Regions from separate parts of the Brevibacillus borstelensis genome, predicted to be linked through region 4. Evidence: riboswitches for the same ligand, from Rfam matches in the RefSeq annotation. Region 4 holds a riboswitch; each other region holds the start of a gene.
What was found. A riboswitch is a leader RNA that binds a small molecule or an ion and turns the genes downstream of it on or off. The one in region 4 is predicted to bind lysine.
Positions count from the first base shown of each region.

Region 1: another riboswitch for lysine. It lies ahead of V5G20_RS19895 (aspartate kinase); the one in region 4 lies ahead of dapD (2,3,4,5-tetrahydropyridine-2,6-dicarboxylate N-acetyltransferase).
Region 2: another riboswitch for lysine. It lies ahead of V5G20_RS22200 (amino acid permease); the one in region 4 lies ahead of dapD (2,3,4,5-tetrahydropyridine-2,6-dicarboxylate N-acetyltransferase).
Region 3: another riboswitch for lysine. It lies ahead of V5G20_RS01800 (transporter substrate-binding domain-containing protein); the one in region 4 lies ahead of dapD (2,3,4,5-tetrahydropyridine-2,6-dicarboxylate N-acetyltransferase).

Region 1 is NZ_CP144922.1:4,129,644-4,134,375, forward strand. Features, by position in the region: gene sdhA (succinate dehydrogenase flavoprotein subunit) at 1-468, opposite strand, end outside; gene V5G20_RS19885 (succinate dehydrogenase cytochrome b558 subunit) at 487-1,098, opposite strand; gene V5G20_RS19890 (DUF2507 domain-containing protein) at 1,500-1,946, shown strand; gene V5G20_RS19895 (aspartate kinase) at 2,128-3,369, opposite strand; lysine riboswitch at 3,593-3,780, opposite strand; gene uvrC (excinuclease ABC subunit UvrC) at 3,875-4,732, opposite strand, start outside.
Region 2 is NZ_CP144922.1:4,637,072-4,641,803, reverse strand. Features, by position in the region: gene V5G20_RS22205 (aminotransferase) at 1-212, shown strand, start outside; gene V5G20_RS22200 (amino acid permease) at 306-1,748, opposite strand; lysine riboswitch at 1,864-2,052, opposite strand; gene V5G20_RS22195 (cadherin-like beta sandwich domain-containing protein) at 2,431-4,732, shown strand, end outside.
Region 3 is NZ_CP144922.1:341,200-345,931, forward strand. Features, by position in the region: gene V5G20_RS01785 (sensor histidine kinase) at 1-148, opposite strand, end outside; gene V5G20_RS01790 (DUF418 domain-containing protein) at 167-1,300, opposite strand; gene V5G20_RS01795 (hypothetical protein) at 1,772-2,050, shown strand; lysine riboswitch at 2,191-2,376, shown strand; gene V5G20_RS01800 (transporter substrate-binding domain-containing protein) at 2,490-3,326, shown strand; gene V5G20_RS01805 (amino acid ABC transporter permease) at 3,412-4,152, shown strand; gene V5G20_RS01810 (amino acid ABC transporter ATP-binding protein) at 4,173-4,732, shown strand, end outside.
Region 4 is NZ_CP144922.1:2,278,825-2,283,556, reverse strand. Features, by position in the region: gene V5G20_RS10625 (N-acetyldiaminopimelate deacetylase) at 1-86, opposite strand, end outside; gene V5G20_RS10620 (aspartate aminotransferase family protein) at 91-1,302, opposite strand; gene dapD (2,3,4,5-tetrahydropyridine-2,6-dicarboxylate N-acetyltransferase) at 1,317-2,027, opposite strand; lysine riboswitch at 2,118-2,302, opposite strand; gene V5G20_RS10610 (GNAT family N-acetyltransferase) at 2,498-3,046, shown strand; gene V5G20_RS10605 (EcsC family protein) at 3,172-3,984, opposite strand; gene V5G20_RS10600 (hypothetical protein) at 3,992-4,204, opposite strand; gene V5G20_RS10595 (DUF1284 domain-containing protein) at 4,260-4,697, opposite strand.

The sequences.
Region 1 (4,732 bases), 1.9 Mb from region 4:
TTCGTACTTGGTCACAAGACCTTCCGCTTCAAAACGGCGAACTTGCTCGTCCAGAGCGTACAGGAGCTGCTGACCGGTTGTCGCACCAGCAAAAGCGGTACGGTGATGCTTGGTTCCCCCGAAACGGCGGAAGTCCAGAAGTCCTTCTGGTGTACGGTTGAACATGACGCCCATCCGGTCCAGCATGTAGATGATGCCGGGAGCGGCGTCACACATTGCTTTTACAGGCGGCTGGTTGGCCAGGAAGTCTCCCCCGTATACGGTGTCGTCAAAGTGTTCCCAGGTGGAGTCGCCTTCCCCTTTTGTATTAACGGCACCGTTGATACCGCCCTGCGCACATACGGAGTGGGATCGCTTTACCGGAACCAGGGAGAACAACTCGACGGGAACGCCTTTTTCTGCTGCTTTAATGGTAGCCATCAAGCCGGCCAAGCCACCACCGACAATGATCAGTTTACCTTTTGCCATGTATGAGTCCCCCTATCCCTATTGAATGAACGCTGCCATCGCGCTTAAGCCGATGAACGAAACGATAACGAAAATACCCATGGTTACGTAAGTGGCAATGCGTTGGGAACGCGGGCCGACAGTGATTCCCCAGTGAACGAGGAAAGACCAGATACCGTTGGAAAAGTGGAACACGGTGCTGAGAATCCCGATTGCGTAGAAAATGATCATTACAGGACTGCTCAGGATATTGGCCATCATGTCATAGTTGACTTCGGCACCCATCGCTTTTGGAATACGTGTCTCAAATACGTGCCATGCGATAAAGATGAGCGTGATAATACCTGTCAGGCGCTGCCACAGGAACATCTGGTTCCGGAATTGACTGAAGCTGCCGACGTTGTGCTTTGCTTGGAAAGCAATGTAGATCCCATACACAGCGTGGAACAGGATGGGAATGTAGATAAAGACAAATTCCAAGACAATCAAAAACGGAACATGTTCAATCAATCCTACGACCTCATTGAACGCTTCCGGTCCTCGGGTTGCCTGATAGTTCGCTGTCAAGTGGAACAAGAGAAACAGCCCGACTGGGAACAAACCGAGTAATGAGTGAAGCCTGTGACTCAAAAAGCTATGGCCTTTCGCCATACAGTGGTCCCCCTTTCAATTATATGTCGCGTCCTTTTCATAGAGCTTTTCTCCACTATCCTAACCCATTGCCACCATGGTTACACATAATCGAAGGGCGACTTTCTCCCTGGGCGTGGCAAATTGTGTCGGAATACGGAAAAAAGTTGGGCAAAACGTTGACCAAAACCAATTGTACTCCTGTCTTTATAGAGCGTCAAGACAATGAATAGACTAATTCTATTTTTAGAATGGACTAAAAAAATTTGCTATTTTCTATGAATCTGTCATATCTCGCTTCTCTTTCTCATATTACTATATCAAGTAACAAACCAGACCGCATTCTCTCGCAGGCCTCGGTGCAAAACCTTTGCAAAAAGGGACAAGCACCGGCCGCCTGTGCTAGAAAAGGAGGCATCCCGGTGAAAGAACAGGAACAACTCGGGGCACTGCTCCCCTCCCGTGTCATTACCGACATCGAACGCATTCACATGCCCTACCTGGGCTATCATCTGCTTCGCGAAAAACTGACAAGCACTCTTTTGGGAGAAAGCGAGCAAGCCATTCTCCACTGGCTGGGAAAAGACATTGGCCGTCAGATTCCGATCCAGTCCGCAGCGGGCCTCGTCATGCCTTTTATCAGGCTGGGCCTCGGCAAGCTGGATGTCCTGGAGGAGGGAGAGCGTCATTATCGATATCGATTGACGCACACGATTTTTTCATACATGCCGCCTGAACGAATTTTGCGCTCTCTGGCCCTGGAATGCGGAATCATTGCCGGAGCCGTCAACAGGTGGCAGGGCAGGGAGCCGGAGGTGCGAATGGAGCTGGCCGAGAAGGGGAGCGTCTTGATCTCTTTGGCTGTTTGAATGCGTGATTCTTCTGGTGCCATCACCTGAACAAAAGTCCCGGATCAGCTTCCCTATATTTATATAGAAGAAACAGGAAAATGGAATCAAATGCGCCTCGCTGCAATGAACAGCCAGACGGTCATATTTAACCCCCCTCTTCAACGAAAAGGGGGGAGGCGACTCTTGTATGTGGTTGTGCTTACAAACTGTGCACCACGGCTTCTTCGCTTACGTCCAAGCCGTAGGCCGTATGCAAGCTGCGAACTGCCAGTTCCGTAAGTTCTGCGGGAATCACGCAAGAAACCTTGATGTCGGAGGTGGATACCATTTTGATCGTGATGTCCTGCTCGGCCAAGACGCGGAACATCTCGGCGGCAACCCCCGGATTGTTCACCATGCCGGCACCGACGATCGATACCTTGGTCAGGCCCTCTTCATGATCGACTTTTTCAAAGCCAAGCCCTGCCTGATTGGAGGAGAGGGTTTCCAGCGCTTTTGGCAGGTCGCTGGCAGCCACCGTGAACGAGATGTTCGTCACGTCCGCATCATAGGAGCTTTGGATAATGATGTCTACGTTTACCTGGTTGTCAGCCAGCGTATTGAAGAGGCGGGACAGGGTTCCCACTCGCGCAGGCATGCCCACGACCGTCAGTTTTGCCACATCTTCATCATGTGCCACGCCGCTTACTACTCTTCCTGTTTCCATATTGGCAACCTCCTCTACGTACGTACCTTCTTCAGCCGTAAAACTGGATCGGACGACGAGCCGCACTTTGTATGTTTTGGCCGCTTCCACAGAGCGCGGGTGAAGAACACCGGCCCCCAGATTGGCCAGCTCCAGCATTTCGTCATATGAGATACTGTCCAGCTTTTGCGCGGACGGAACGACCCGCGGATCGGCCGTATACACGCCGGCCACATCCGTAAAGATCTCGCATCTGTCGGCATTCAGGCCGGCTGCAAGCGCTACGGCAGAAGTATCGGAACCGCCTCGTCCCAATGTGGTTATTTCTCCTTCGGCACTGACCCCTTGAAACCCTGCCACAATGACGACACGTCCCCGGGCCAGTTCCTTTTGAATCCGCTCGGTTTTGATTTCCGTGATCCGCGCTTTGCTGTGGATCGCTTCTGTTGTGACACCAGCCTGCCAGCCGGTGAGAGAAATGGCGTCATAGCCGCGCTGATGCAGAGCCATGGACAAAAGTGCGATGGAGACCTGTTCACCTGTCGCCAAGAGCATATCCATCTCGCGCTCCGAAGGGTAGGCGGAAATTTGTTTGGCCATATCCACCAGCACATCTGTCGACTTGCCCATCGCGGATACGACAATGACCATATCATGGCCCGCTTTTTTATATTCAATAATCCGGTCTGCTACTCGAAAAATGCGTTCAATGCTACCAACGGAGGTCCCTCCGTATTTCTGCACGATCAACCCCATGCGGCTTCTCTCCCTTTTCCTTGAATAGACCAATGTCTCTATGGATATTCTCTGTCGAAACGAAACGTTGCATGAGTCTTTTCCTTATCAAAAAAGGCAACGACAAGGAAAATACCTGCCGTTGCCTACGTAATAGACAATATCGGTTCCTCCTTCCCTGGACCACGCAAGCCGCTGGCACAAAGCATGACAGTACAGCCCCTGTCATCTACACGCAGCAGACTCGTGAGATAGCTCTCCATCCGGCAATGGGGTATTGCTCGGATGACAGTCCTGTATTTGTTCAACACAGGCCCAGCACGCAAGGAAGCGGGTCTTCCCTCCGTACTTCGGCGAATCCCCCTTTCCGCTACCCGTCAACGATCCCGATCTCAGGGTGGTACTCATGGTTTTCGCGCCTCTACCTCACTCCAATAAAGGGAAGTGAGGTTACATATTCTGTTTGAAAGGGATTATATCACGCAAAAGGCAACGGTTCAAATATTATTTTGAACAATTTCTCAGCTCACATCTTCCTGAGATGGGCGATAATCTCCCGGGCCAGCTTGTCGCCAATCCCGAGCTGCCTGAAATCCTCGACAGTCGCCTCTTTCATCTTTTTCAGCGAACCAAAATGCTGGAACAGAAGCTTGCGCCGTTTTTCGCCGATGCCGGGAATGTCGTCCAACTGGGAAGAGAGCATCGTCTTTGTCCGGGCCTGCCGGTGAAACGTAATCGCAAATCGGTGGACCTCATCCTGCACGCGCTGGAGCAGGTAAAACTCATAGCTGTCCCGCTTCAGCTCGACCGGCTCGGGCGGATTCCCGTAGAGGAGCTGGGCAGTCTTGTGCTTTTCATCCTTGGCCAGACCGCATACCGGGATGTAGAGCCCCAATTCATTTTCCAGCACATCCATCGCAGCGCTGATCTGTCCTTTGCCTCCGTCAATTACGATCAGGTCGGGCAGCGTCTGGTTTTCCTTCAGCAGGCGCGTGTACCGGCGCCGGACTACCTCGCGCATCGAGCCGTAGTCATCCGGCCCCTCGACGCTTTTGATCTTGAATTTCCGGTACTCTTTTTTGTCCGGGCGTCCATCCGTAAACACGACCATCGCAGAGACCGGCTCTGTCCCCTGAATGTTGGAGTTGTCAAACGCTTCGATCCGGTGCGGGGTTCCGATCCCGAGAATATGGCCCAGATTGTGCACAGCCTGAATCGTCCGGGCATCGTCCTTGGACATGAGCGCAAATTTCTCCTGCAGGGCGATGCGGGCATTCTCGCTGGCCATCTGCACCAGCTCCCGCTTTTTGCCGCGCTTCGGCGCATGCACCTTCACGCCCAGCCACTCGGCGAGCAGCTCCGGATCGCTTTCCTCCGGCAGCAG
Region 2 (4,732 bases), 2.4 Mb from region 4:
ACGCGTTTCCTTCCATTCGCTCTACGGGCCTGGAGGCAGCCGAATTTGCCGAACGCCTGCTGATGGAGGAAAAGGTGGCAGTGGTGCCGGGTGATGTGTTTGGCGACTGCGGCAAGGGCCATATTCGCTGCTCCTATGCGACTTCGCTGGAACAGCTGCAAAAGGCGCTGGAGCGGATGGGACGTTTTGTCCAAAAGGTTTCTGCCAAATAAGATTGGCGTGCATGGAAAAAGGCCGGGAGCTGATCCCGGCCTTGCCTGTTGGATGGTGAGCACATCATTGCAGGAGAGCAGGAGAGCCGCCGCTTATGATTGCTCGTTGGTCAAATCCACTTTGTGCAGCGGAACGACCTTGGTTTTTTTCGTGTATTTGTAGCCCAGCCAGACGAGGATGAAGAGCGGCAGGCCGATGTACGATACAAGTGCGCCGCCCCAGTCGATCGTCTCGCCGGTAAAGGCGGTGTAGTTTTGGCCAAGCACGACGATGAGGCAGATGATGAAGGCGAGGATCGGTCCAAACGGGAACCATTTCGCCCGGTAAGGCAGTTGCTTCAGATCGTAGCCTTGTGCCAGATACGCCTTGCGGAAGCGGTAGTGGCTCACCGCAATCCCGAGCCAGGCGATAAAGCCGGACATCCCGGAAGCATTCAAGAGCCAGACGTAGACGGTGCCATCCCCGAACAGCGAGGACAGAAAGGCAAACATCCCGATAAGCGTTGTCAGCAGGAGGGCGTTGGTCGGCACGCCGCGGCTGTTCACTTTGGCAAAAAGCTTGGGAGCTCTTCCTTCTTTGGCGAGAACATACAGCATCCGCGTAGACGCGTACATCCCGGAGTTGCCCGCCGAGAGGACGGATGTCAAAATGACGGCGTTCATGACAGAAGCGGCAAAGGCAAACCCCGCTTTTTCAAACACCAGCGTGAACGGGCTGACTGCAATGTCCGTAATGTCGCTGTTTATGAGATTCGGATTGTCGTACGGGATCAGCATCCCGATGACGAAGATCGCAAAAATATAGAACAGCAGGATGCGCCAAAAGATTTGCTTGATGGCTTTCGGAATGTTGCGGGCCGGGTCCTCGCTCTCGCCTGCGGCAATCCCGACCAGCTCGGTTCCCTGGAAGGAAAAGCCGGCGATCATGAAGACGCCGAGCATCGCCATAAAGCCGCCGCTGAACGGCGCATCTCCCTTGGTAAAGTTGTGGAAGCCGACTGCTTCGCCGCCCATAATGCCAAAAATCATCAATACGCCGACGATGATAAAGATGATGACCGTACTTACTTTGATCAAGGAAAACCAATATTCGGATTCGCCGTATCCTTTTACTGATAACATATTTAAGCCAAACATAAGGACGAGGAAAAGCGCGCTCCAGAGAATGGACGGCGTGTCCGGGAACCAGTATTTCATGATGAGCGCACCGGCTGAAAGCTCGACGGCAATCGTGATCGCCCAGTTGTACCAGTAATTCCATCCGAGCGCGAAGCCGAGGGACGGATCGACAAATTTGGACGCATAAGTGCTGAAGGAGCCGGATACCGGCATGAACGCCGCCATCTCACCGAGGCTCGTCATCAGGAAAAAGACCATCAGGCTGATCGCTATATAGGCAACCAAAGCACCGCCCGGACCGGCAGAGTGAATGGAGCCGCCGCTCGCCAGGAAAAGTCCGGTACCGATCGATCCGCCGATGGCGATCATCGTCAAGTGACGGGCTTTCAATCCGCGTTGCAATTGATTGGAAGACATAAAATAAAAACACGACCTTTCTCTTGATTTGCGGGAAGGAAGGCCGGAAATAAAAATACCACCACAAGCCAAAAACGGCAAAAGGGCGGTATGATCCAATCCCCACCAAGCCTTCACGGAAGATAGCACACCACGCTTGCTCGGCTGGCAAACGTGACAGTTCTGTCCCTTGTCGGGTACAGCCCCAGCCTGTGTGTACAGAGAATACACGGCAGACTTCGGCAGCTTTTCCTTCTTCTGGAGTCATCAATCTTCTCTGGATCTCGTACAGAATAATATAAAAGCCGCGACCTCTATCCTCATCGTGTCTGATGAGGATAATTGCTATGAGATTATGTTATGGTTCAAGTATATGGGTTTTTCCTTTAAAATCAAGTGTGATTTTGTGGCAGTGAGGTCCGGGACATCGCGACGGTCTATTATTTTTGGTTTATCGAAGCTGGAGAAGGGTACGAAGGAAAAGAGGGCCATGCTCTGACAGTATGAAGATTATGGTGTGGATATGACAGCTAATGGGATCGCAGGCTGCAAAAAAATGTGTAACAGATGCTACAAAAACCATCTAGTCATCTGAGTCTTTATTCATGGTAAAATAGTACCATAATTAGGAATGTTAGATGTCTTCCCTTCAAAGACACTGCATAGCTCGAACGCAAATAAAGGAAAGAGGTGAGCCGTTTTCATGAAGCGGAGTCTGCATCGACTGTTTTTGATGTGCCTCGCATTTCTGATCTGCTTTACCGGTTTTTCGCTGGAATGGACAAGCAGTCCTGCTATGGCTGCGTCGGCGGTAAATCGCACGAACGATCCGTTAAACGGGGATTGGTCCAAGCCGTATGCCGTAAAGTACGATACGACAGAGGCCGATCTGATGGTCCGGGTCGGGGATATCGACAATCTGGGCGGAGGCTGGCCGAACGGCTACGATCCATTTTCGGGAAAAAGCACAGGGGCCCCATATCCGAAAGTAACTCACCAGCCGACCGATCCGGCAGGAACGGACCAGCTGATGGTGATCAGCTCCTTTCAATATCCGGATTTGCGGAACCCCAAAAATGATGCCAATGATCATGTGGCGGACGGCTATACCCGAAACAATTACAGCAAGACAGCCAATCCGGTCGTTCCCATCAAGGTAACCTTTGACACGAAAAACACCCCGATCGAAGGGGCCATTCTCCAGATGTTCATCAATGACTATCAGCCGCGGAAGTATCCGGGGCGGGTCAAATATACAGCCGAGCTGAACGGCGTCCGGGCGCCGTTTCTGGAGAACGTTATCAACTCGCTCAACCAGCATGGGCCGATCGGAAAGCTGATCAGCGTCCAAATTCCGGATGAATACCTGCCGCTCTTGAAGGACGGAAGCCTGACCATCCTTCTCGATGACAAGACGACGCGAAATCCGTACGGAGACGGCGCAGCCATCGATTTTGTCAAGCTGCTGATCAATCTCGGAGAGTACAAGCACACCGGTACGATCAAAGGCAAGGTTACGGATTCGGGCTCGCCTCCCAAGCCGCTCGCGGGTGCTGTCGTATCTGCCGGGGGAATTGTTTCGGCAGTGACGAATGCGAAAGGCGAGTACATCCTCCAGGATGTCCCCGCAGGTCTGGTCTCTGTGGAAGCGGCCAAGGACGGGTACATCCCGCAGCTCAAGCTGATTGAAAACTTTGAGGCAGGAGACACCGCTATACTGGACTTTCAGCTCGCCCCGCAGCCAAGCGACAACGCCTACCTGCAAAATCTGACGGTAAAAGGGGAGACACTGGTCCCGCTTGAGCCCGGCTTTGACAGGTCGCAAGGCAGCTATGACGTTCATTTGAACAGCCATGTCCAAACTGTTGCGATCACCCCCACGCTCGAAGACAGCAGGGCGAGCATGACCGTAAACGGAGAGGGTCATCAGAGCGGCCCCCCCAAGGTGATCCCGGTCAAGCCGGGTGCGACCAAGGTCACGATCGTCGTCACGGCGCAGGACGGAAAGACGAAACGCACATACGAGGTGACGGTCCATACGCCGCTCACATCGGTGGACCTCGCCCGTTCCCTGTCCGAATCGGCGATCAAGCTGGGGGAAACGAGTGTAATCCGCTACACGGTCACGCCCAAGTCCTTTTCGGCTGAAGGATTGGCCGACAAACCCGCCGGCAGAGCAACGGGGATTCGTCCGTTCTTTTTGCTGAATCAGCCGTTTGTCTACGGAAAAGTCTATGACATCGGTTATGAACTGGACAAAGTGAAGGTGAACGGAAAGGGGAATTCGAACAACGGCGGACTTGCTTTGGGTGGAAGAGGAAAAAGCCATTTTCTCAGTGTGATGAGATCGGGCTATAGCGGCGAAGTGTCTGTCAACCAACAGCTCACTACGGAACCGAGCGCAAAGCAGGATGACATTTTGGACACGCTGAAAGATTTGATCCGCTCGGGAGTCAAGGAAATCACCATTCCCCTGGTAGACGAAAGCCAGCTCGCCGATATGCTGAAGGGCCGCGATTCGGTCACGGTCAACGCCTTTGCCACTTTTGGTTTGTCTGTAGTCAACAACAGGGTAATCGCTAATTTTGCGGGCTATGGTCCGTTGCCGGAGACATTCGCCGTCACGGACGTTACGCTGACCGAGCCGTTCCCTGCGGAGGTGCCAATCGAGAGCATCGATAAGTCGTGGAGCAAGCGAAGCGACAATGGGACGCTGACGCTGAAGCTTCCGGACATCACCTACGAGCGCAAAGGGGATGTGTATCAGGCTGCGCCCGTTTCGTTTGGCATAACCGTGAAGCCGATCAGGACCGGCACGTACCTGCTGTCCGACTCGCAGCTGACGTACCGGGAAGGAAACGCGGTCAACAGCCGTTTCTTCAACAATTTGACACTGCAGGTGGATACGAATATTCCGCCAGTGACAGGACTGAAGGTCACCCCGGAAAAAGCCTCGATCCTCGTAGGGGAGACGGTCGGCTTGAAGGCCAGAATTACGCCTGACA
Region 3 (4,732 bases), 1.9 Mb from region 4:
CGAGGAATGCCAGCAGAAGAATGAAGCTTCCCGAGAGACCAAGCGTTGAATTCGAACGTAGAACATAATAAAACAAAAACACAACCGATATGACATCTAAGAGCAGATAGTTTTTGATTTGTTCTCTCGGGTAGAGCTTCCTTATCATTGATAGCCTCCAGAGCGGTTATCTCGTATCGAAAATCCCTATTGCACGTCTACGGAGCGTTTCCATAGGTCCAAACCTGAAACCTTGAAGCCATGCCGTTGCAAACAGTATTTGGAATACGGATATTCCGATCCAAACTACGATAATTGTCACGGAATCCAGCTTTCCGCCAAGAGCAAAACCCCAACCGTAGAAAAGAATGGAACAAATGATATTTTGCATGACATAGCAGCTTAAAGACATTTTTCCGGCATTTTCAAGAAGGCCCCAAAGCCAATTCAACTTCGTATATTGTATCATTCTTCCAATAATCGCCAAATACCCTACGGAAAGAAGGGGCGCGAATAAATAGCGAACAGGGAGATCAAAAACGCCTCCAGGGATAAAAATCAACAGGTTTAAAGGCAAGCCGATAAACATTCCCAGTTTGAAAAGCTTGTCGCGCTGTTTTTTGCCGTTCTCATCTTGAGAAAAGACCCCCGCACGCATGAAGCGAACGCCAAGCAAAAATAAAAAGACATTCATGGGAATCGTGAAGATCGCTTCCAATCTAAGCGGGACGAAATGAGACAGGCGATAATGGACTTGCTGCAGCCAAGAGCCGTCTCTATAAAGAGCGATGACTTCGTCAGAACCGCGCAGTGTCATATTGGCATCAATCAGACTAATCACCAGGATCCCCAGGATGGCAGTTGCATGCAGGCTTCCAAGCACTTTCATCGTTATGGATATCAAGCGGTCGCCGCCTTTGACGATGTAGGCGACGATCATTGCAGTTATGCCATAGCTCATTAAGATGTCATACTCCATGACCAGGGTAAAATGCAGCAAGCCTTCCAGGAATAAAAGCGAGGATACCCAAATATAGATTCCAGGCCAAGCGTTCCCTTTGCGAATGGCTTGCTGATATTTTAGCTCAAGTCCTACTCCAAACATGATTGTCAACAATCCCAGCAGCTTCCCGTTGACGAGAAATAACACGATCATCCTGATGAGATCGTCTTTTGCCCACCACCCAGAATAATCATATGTCGTAAGGTAGGTAAGATCCCCCAAATGGGCGAAAATCCATATGTTTGTCCCTAACGTCCCGAGGATTGCAAAGCCTCGCAGAATATCAAGAAGACGGATTCTTTCTTTGCGTTGTTCCATATCCCTCACCCTTTTGCGTATGAATTTCATGTAGTCTTAGTGTAGCCATGAAAAGAGCGAGGGAACATTCACACCTGTAAAGAGATGTTTATGACTCGTGTCATAAAGTTTGTAACAAGCAATCAAATCAAGCCGTTTGCTGGTCGGCCTCAGCTGGTGGAATTGGCTCAAGGCTGTTTTCCAAGGGACAGGAAGAGGATGGGAGTCCCCGCTATGGTAAGTAACAAATGATAAAATACGGGTGATGCTATGTTTATAAGGAGATTGGTACCGTTCGTCGTCTGTTTCCTGCTGGCTGCTTGTGCGAGCTCTACTGTAAGCATTGATAAAATAAAAAAACTGAGCTTTCAAGTATTCTTACCGGAGTCTCTGCCGGATGGTTATACTGAACAAAAAACGCTCTTGGATCTAAATGAAGGGTCTCTCTTAATCTCGTACGTAAACAGCGATACGTACATTGAACTTCTGCAAATGAAGAAACCAACATACGACTACCATCCGATGATCGAGTGGTACGCAAATAAAGGCAACAGTCAGAAATCCGATGATCGGTTTGAGATAGTCGGCAATTATGTGGTCGATATGGATAATTCGTTAAACAAACAAGGTGTGTGGGAAGCAGTATTTCTGCCGAAACAAGACTTGGACAGTCAGACGAAATACAACGAGCTTCGCTATTATCATCTGCAGTCAAACAGCAACGAAGAAGAGCGGAAAACATTCATGGAGAGCCTCGCCCCCATACATTGATGAGAGGAATAAGTCTTTTTGCGCATACAGGAACGCAAAAAATAGTCTGCCAGCATCATTTGGAGAAAAGACCCAGGTTGACAGAATTAACATAACATTGTAAACTCAAAAACATAATTGAATATGGACCTCACTTAAAACAGTGAGGTAGAGGTTGCGATATTTAACAGTCCTTGGCGGAGTTCGAGAAAGCGTTGATGCCAGGGAGAAGGAAATGTCGCCGAAGCTTGCAATATTTCTCGGTATTGCATTGCTGGGTCTGCAGTTAAGAGCTGCAGGACTGTCTCAATAAATGACCCGATTTATTGAGTTGTGCTATCTCATCTGGGAAAAGAGAGGTATTTGGGCAACTATGTTTGTAGTGCGACCTGAGTCTATCTCAGGTCGCTTTTTGCATTTTTTCAGCCAAAAAACCAGAAGCCAAAGGAGAAAATGAACCATGAAAAAACAGTCATCATTCATAGCTATGTTTCTATCCGCTGTACTTTTGCTCGCAGGATGTGGGGCAGGCGGAGGCAGCTCGCAATCTGCCTCAACCGATGAGGGAACATTCAAGGTAGGGATGGAAGCGGGATACGCTCCGTTCAACTGGACCCAAATGGACGATTCCAACGGTGCTGTGAAAATCGACGGCAATGCGGAGTACGCAGGCGGATACGATGTAGAAATTGCGAAAAAGATTGCGGATGGCCTGGGCAAAAAATTGGTCATCGTGAAAACGGAGTGGGATGGCCTTGTTCCTGCATTAACCTCCGGCAAAATCGATGCGATCATTGCAGGGATGTCTCCAACTGCAGAGCGCAAACAAACGATCGATTTCTCGGACAACTACTATAAATCCAATTTGGTCATGGTCGTGAAAAAAGGCGGAAAATACGAGAACGCTACTTCCATCCAGGATTTCAAAGGGGCAAAAGTGACTGCCCAATTGAATACATTCCACTATTCCGTGATCAATCAAATCGAGGGCGTCGTTCAGGAGCCTGCGATGGACAACTTCCCGGCGATGCGCGTAGCGCTTGAATCCGGAATGATTGACGGTTACGTCTCTGAGCGTCCGGAAGCCGTCAGTGCCTCCACGGCCAACCCGAACTTTGCCATGGTCGAGTTTACGGATGGATTTACGACCTCGGAAGATGATACGGCCATCGCTGTCGGCGTGAAAAAAGACAGTGAATGGACGAAAAAAATCAATGAGATTTTATCCGGCATTTCGGAGGAAGAGCGTACCAGGATCATGGATACAGCCATCAAAAATCAACCAGCAGCACAATAATCGCTTTCGAACCGGCTGCATCTCCATGCAGTCGGTTTTATGCGCATAGGGCAGGGGAGCTTCCCTGCATGAACGGAGGAGAACGATGAGCTTCGAGTGGATTGTAAAAATCATTTCCGAAAACTGGCCCATGTTCCTTCGCGGAGCGGGAATGACCCTATTCATCGCTTTGCTCGGAACGATTTTGGGAGCCATCATTGGCCTATTGATCGGGCTTATCCGGACGATCCCCGTTCCGGAGCGGGGAGCCAAAAGGGCGATTTTGAAAGCAGTCAATGCCATTCTAGCTACGTATATCGAATTTTTCCGGGGAACACCGATGATTGTGCAGGCGATGGTCATCTACTACGGTTCCGCCTTGGCGTTCGGGGTTGATATGGACCGGATTCTGGCCGCCGTCTTCGTCGTGTCGATTAATACGGGAGCGTACATGGCCGAGATTGTTCGCGGCGGGATTATTTCGATTGACAAGGGACAGTTTGAAGCAGCCCATGCGATTGGGATGAATCACGTTCAAACGATGATGAATGTCGTGCTGCCGCAAGTGATTCGCAATATCCTGCCGGCAACGGGGAACCAGTTTGTCATCAATATCAAGGATACTTCCGTACTCAATGTCATTTCGGTCACCGAATTGTATTTCACGACCAAATCGATTGCCGGGAATAACTTCAGATATTTCGAGTCCTTTTTTGTTGCGTGTGTGATGTATTTCATCATGACCCTGATCGTCACGAAAATTTTGCGCTATTTCGAAAGAAAGCTGGAAGGCCCGGACAATTACGCCGTAATGGCGAATCCCGTGCAGGCAGAAGGCAAGAAATAATCGAGGAAGGAGGCGAGCATATGGAGACCATCATAGAAATTAAACACGTCAACAAATACTTTGGCAGTCACGAGGTATTAAAGGACATCGATTTTTCGGTCAAAAAAGGAGAAGTCGTTACGATTATCGGTTCCTCCGGATCGGGCAAATCAACGCTGCTTCGATGCATCAATCTATTGGAAAAGCCGAGCGGCGGGGAAATTATGTATAAGGGTGAAAACATTTTAGACGAGAAGCACGACATTTTCACCTACCGCCGAAAGCTGGGCATGGTATTCCAGCAGTTTAACCTGTTCAATAATCACAATGTGCTGAGCAATTGCGTGGTCGGGCAAGTAAAGGTGTTAAAGCGATCCAAGGATGAAGCTGAAAAAGTCGCGATGAAGTATCTCAAAATTGTCGGGATGGACAAGTATGTGAACGCCAGGCCGAATCAATTGTCGGGCGGGCAAAAGCAGCGCGTGGCCATTGCGCGGGCTCTTTCCATGGAGCCGGATGTGATGCTGTTCGATGAACCGACATCGGCGCTTGACCCGGAAATGGTGGGCGAGGTGCTGAAGGTGATGAAGCAGCTTGCCGA
Region 4 (4,732 bases):
TAACGCTGTGTCTTGAACTCCGCGAACCCGGGCTCGGGAATTTGATGCAGATCTCTGCGGATACGGACAAACGTCGAAACACTCACGCTGCTACGCCTCCTTTCCGGCCGCCAACTGGCTCATTTCGCGGGTGAAGGCTTCCATAAAACGATCGACATCTCCGCGGGTCAGCGTAAGCGGCGGGAGCAAACGGACAATGGTTTTTTGCGTAACATCGACCAAAATCCCCTCCTCCAGCAAATTTTGCTGAAGCCGGCTTACTTCCTCCGGTGAAACCGAGAGCGGGATTCCCACCATCATTCCCTTTCCGCGAAGCGATTGCAGCTGCTCAGGAAAGGCTGCCCGCAGATCTTCCAAACGATCCCACAGGTATTGCGTCACATCCTGCAATTGACTTTGGAACGCTGCGTCCAACAGTTCGTCCAGAACTGCATTCCCCAAGGCGGCAGAGAGCGGTGACGGCGCAAACGTGGTGCCGTGATCACCCGGCTTGAACAAGTCTTGCAGTTTTTCGCCTGCGATGACACCCCCGAGCGGAAGCCCGCCCCCTACTCCTTTGGCAAAAAGAATGAGGTCCGGTGTCACAGCAGCGTGTTGAAAAGCGAATAATTTGCCTGTCCGTCCCATTCCTGTCTGAATCTCATCCATTGCAAACAAAGTGCCTGTCGCCTGGCAGATCGCCGCCACTTCCTGCAAATAGCTTTCAGCCAGAGGGACGACACCGCCCGAGCCCAGCACCGGCTCCATCAAAACGGCAGCAGGACGGCGTTCCTCACAGACAGCGCGAAGCTGATCAATGTCTCCTGCCTTCAGCTCATAGACCGGAAAATCGGGCTGAGGAAAATCCTGATAGACGTGAGGCTGTCTGGTCAGGCGAAGAGCTCCCAATGTCCGGCCGTGAAAGCTGTTGGACAGAACCACGATGCCTGAGCGTCCCGTACCTTCGGCAGCCGTCCATTTGTGAATCAGCTTGATAGCCGCCTCGGTCGCTTCTGCTCCGGAATTGGTAAAGAAGACTTTCCCCGGGATGGTATGCTCGATCAGCCTCTGCGCCAGCTTGATCGCAGGGGGATTGAGGAAAATATTGGAGATGTGCAAAAATTGCTCCCCTTGCTCCCGCAGGGCCTGAATAATCCGCGGGTGAGAGTGGCCGAGCACGTTTACGGCAAGTCCGGTAAACAAATCGAGATATCCCTTGCCATTCGTGTCGTAGAGGTAATTTCCCTCGCCCTTGGCGATAGCGATCGGCAGTCTTTTGTACGTAGAGACGATGTATTGTTGATCAAGCGAACGCCAGTCCATGCCTACCCTCTCCCTTACAGCTGTCTCAGCTCCTGCTTGATCTCCGTCTTGGAGCGTGTCTTTTCGTCGATTTGCTTGATAATGCGTGCGGGCGTACCAGCTACTACCACATTCGGCGGAACGTCCTCGATAACGACAGCTCCTGCGGCTACAACGGAGCCTTTTCCGACGCGAACCCCTTCCAAAATGACCGCATTTGCTCCTACCACGACATCGTCTTCGATAACGACCGGAGACGCAGATGGCGGTTCGATCACGCCGGCAATGACAGCACCTGCGCCGATGTGGCAATTTTTCCCGATCGTTCCGCGTCCGCCGACGACGACGTTCATGTCGATCATGGTGCCTTCTCCGATGACGGCTCCGATGTTGATGGAAGCTCCCATCATGATGACAGCGTTGTTGCCGATGCTCACCTGGTCGCGAATGATTGCGCCTGGCTCAATGCGTGCCTGAATGTTTTTTGTATCCAAAAGCGGAATCGCAGAGTTGCGGCGGTCGCTCTCCACTACATAATCCGCGATTTTATCCGCATGCTGCTCCAGAACAGGCTGGATTTCCTTCCACTCCCCGAAAACGACTCCCGTGCCGCCGTTCAAAAAGGCTTTTGCGCTGGGACCGAAGTCGATGCCGTCCAAATCCCCTTTGAGGTATACCTTTACAGGCGTTTTCTTTTCGCTTTTTTGAATAAACGAGATAATTTCATTGGCATCCATCATGTTCACAGTACTTCTCCTCCACTTTTCTTGAAATGAATGTAGAAAAAGCAATGAGTGCAAACGCTATACTCATTGCTTTTTGATACCGGACAAGCAAACGTAAATAGCGCTCCATAAGAGAAACTTCTCCTATGACAGGATGATCATTATTCACGAGCACCCCAGCCCTGCCGCCAATGGGGATGCGGCCAGAACTTCGGCGCTTTGGCCTTTTCTCCTCTTCCCTTTCCCCATTCCTGATGAAAAGAAGTACTCATCCGCAGCGCGCCTCTATTTAGAAGGCAATATGCAATTGTTCAGCTTTACTTACCCTGTACTGTACCAAATTCCGTACCCGGTGGCAACTGTTGAATCGAGAGTGGGCCGCTCCTGCTGGACGGCATTGTCAGCGACTCCCTTTTCCCTCTTTTCAACAGTCCTGATTCATGCTAAACTTTCCATCCACCCTATATGTGAATAGGAGGCTGAACCTGAAGATGTTTGCACCTTCTGCGTTTCTTGTTCGTCCCTTGTCTGCAAGCGATGCCCCTGCCCTGGCCTCTTTGCGGCAACAAAACCACCAATTTCTGCAGCCTTTTGAACCCATCCGCCCCGCTTCTTTTTACACAATTGAAGCGCAGTACCAGCAGTTGGAGGAGGCAGAGCGAAGCTTTCGCGAAGGGACAGGCTATTCGTTCGGCATTTTCGTCGGCCCTGATCAAACCCTCGTCGGCCGCGTCAACCTCTCCAATATCGTGCGCGGAGCCTGGCAAAACGCTACACTCGGCTATTTCCTCGATCAATCTCATAACGGCAAAGGAATAATGACCAGAGCAGTAGGAGAAGTCATCCGATTTGCGTTTACCGAAGCAAAGCTTCACCGGGTTCAAGCTGCGGTCATGCCGCGCAATACAGGCTCGATCAAGGTTCTTGCGAAAAACCGATTTCGCGAAGAAGGACTGTCGCTTCGCTATTTGCAAATCAACGGTAAATGGGAGGATCACCTGATCTTTGCCATTACCGCCGAGGAGCTGGAGACGACGTAGGAGCGGCAGCATCACTTAATCTGGACGGTTGCAATTCAGAAAATCGGTTCAATAATTCGGTTCGGCGTTTGGCTGGGCAATTTGTTCGGCCGATTCGGCCATTTGGGCTTTTGTTCACACTACAGCTACGCCTCCGTGCCAAGCCGCTCGAGAATCCTTCTCTTGCGATACAGCATCATGCCCGTCTCCGCCACGTCACGGACAGACGAGCGATTCAGATAAGCGCCGAAGAGCATTCCCGCGACCGGTACGATCTGAAACAGCTTTTTCCACCCGAAATTTTCCGTGTAGGTCACCACTACCTCTCGCCAGCCCTGAAGCTGAGAGAGTACATCCCGCTCTTTGGAAGGATTGTCGAAAGAAGACAGCTCCTCCAGGATCGCCTGCTTTCCTACAATATCCGAGGAAGCGAACTGCAGACATTTGACAATAAACAGCCGCTCCCGCTTGTCCTGCGGATCATAGCCGTAGCAAATCGCCATCTCCTGCAGTACCTTTAGCGAGGTGCCCAGCAGCAGAGGAATGTCGATTGCAAGCGTAAAGATGCCGCCAAAGCCTGTGGTGGCTCCTTGTACGGCTGCAAAGGTGGCACGCGACTCGCTCAGCTCTGCGGCGATTTTATCCATTTGCGCGAGTGGACGCTGATTGATCGGAAGCGTTTCTAGCGACTGCTCGTCCTTCCTCGGGAACGCTTCCTGAAAGCGGGTGTGGATATCCCGCTCACGTACCAGGTACTTCCCTCCGTTCTCCAAAAAGGCAACCAGTTCGTCGACGGCTGTGCCAAGTTTGTCCCGCACCACGTTTGGCGTGATCCGGTCCAGAAAGACAAAGGGGAGGCGCCCAAGCTTTTCCCAAAACCACAGATCGTTCTGGTCTGATTCCCATTTCCTTACCTCATCCAACTTACGGGTTAGTGTCACTCGATCTTCAAGCTCCACGATCCGTTCAACCCCTTTGCCGTTTATCGCGTTTCGTCTGCTTGTTTACGAGGCATCGGGTCCGCAAGCATTCCTTTGCGAATGCTTCCAACTCCGAGAGTGAATCAAAACCCGAAAAATCCTCAATTTCTTTTACGACTCCCAGCTTGAGATGTTTCACTTTTCCTTCTTCCATGCGAAAGCCAAGTTTGTAGAGGATGCCCCACTCTTCCTCCGTCATTGCCGTTCCCTCCCTGATCTTTCTTTCCCAAATCCTCGAAGCACGTCAGAAAAAATTAGGAAGGTTCAGGGTTTTTTCCTTTGCGAAGCTCGGTTATTCCCTCCTTGCAGACACCGTAGGATAACCACGAGCACCCCTCGCATAAATGGGCCAAATCATCTGGGGATACTCTCTCGCGTGTCCTTTGCACGAGTTCCGACTTGAGATAAACCTCCCCTGGCGTGATTCCCAGGTGCCGAAACACATTTTGATCCAGCGTTTGGACATGCTCCTCCGAATCAGGAGCCGCTTCGCAGCGCGTCGATCCTTTATGAGGACAGACTTGACACGTTTCATCGAATCCTTTTACGACTTGAATCGGAAAGTCTTGCTCATTGTCGCGGATTCTCTCTACAATCTCCCCCATTTTGACAACAAAGTCAGGACTGTATCCCATTCCGCGAAAACCGTGGACACACAGCAAATGATGCCCGCGCAAAACAACTGGTTCCATCCTTCATCCTCCCTTATCGTCTGCCTGAAGGCATT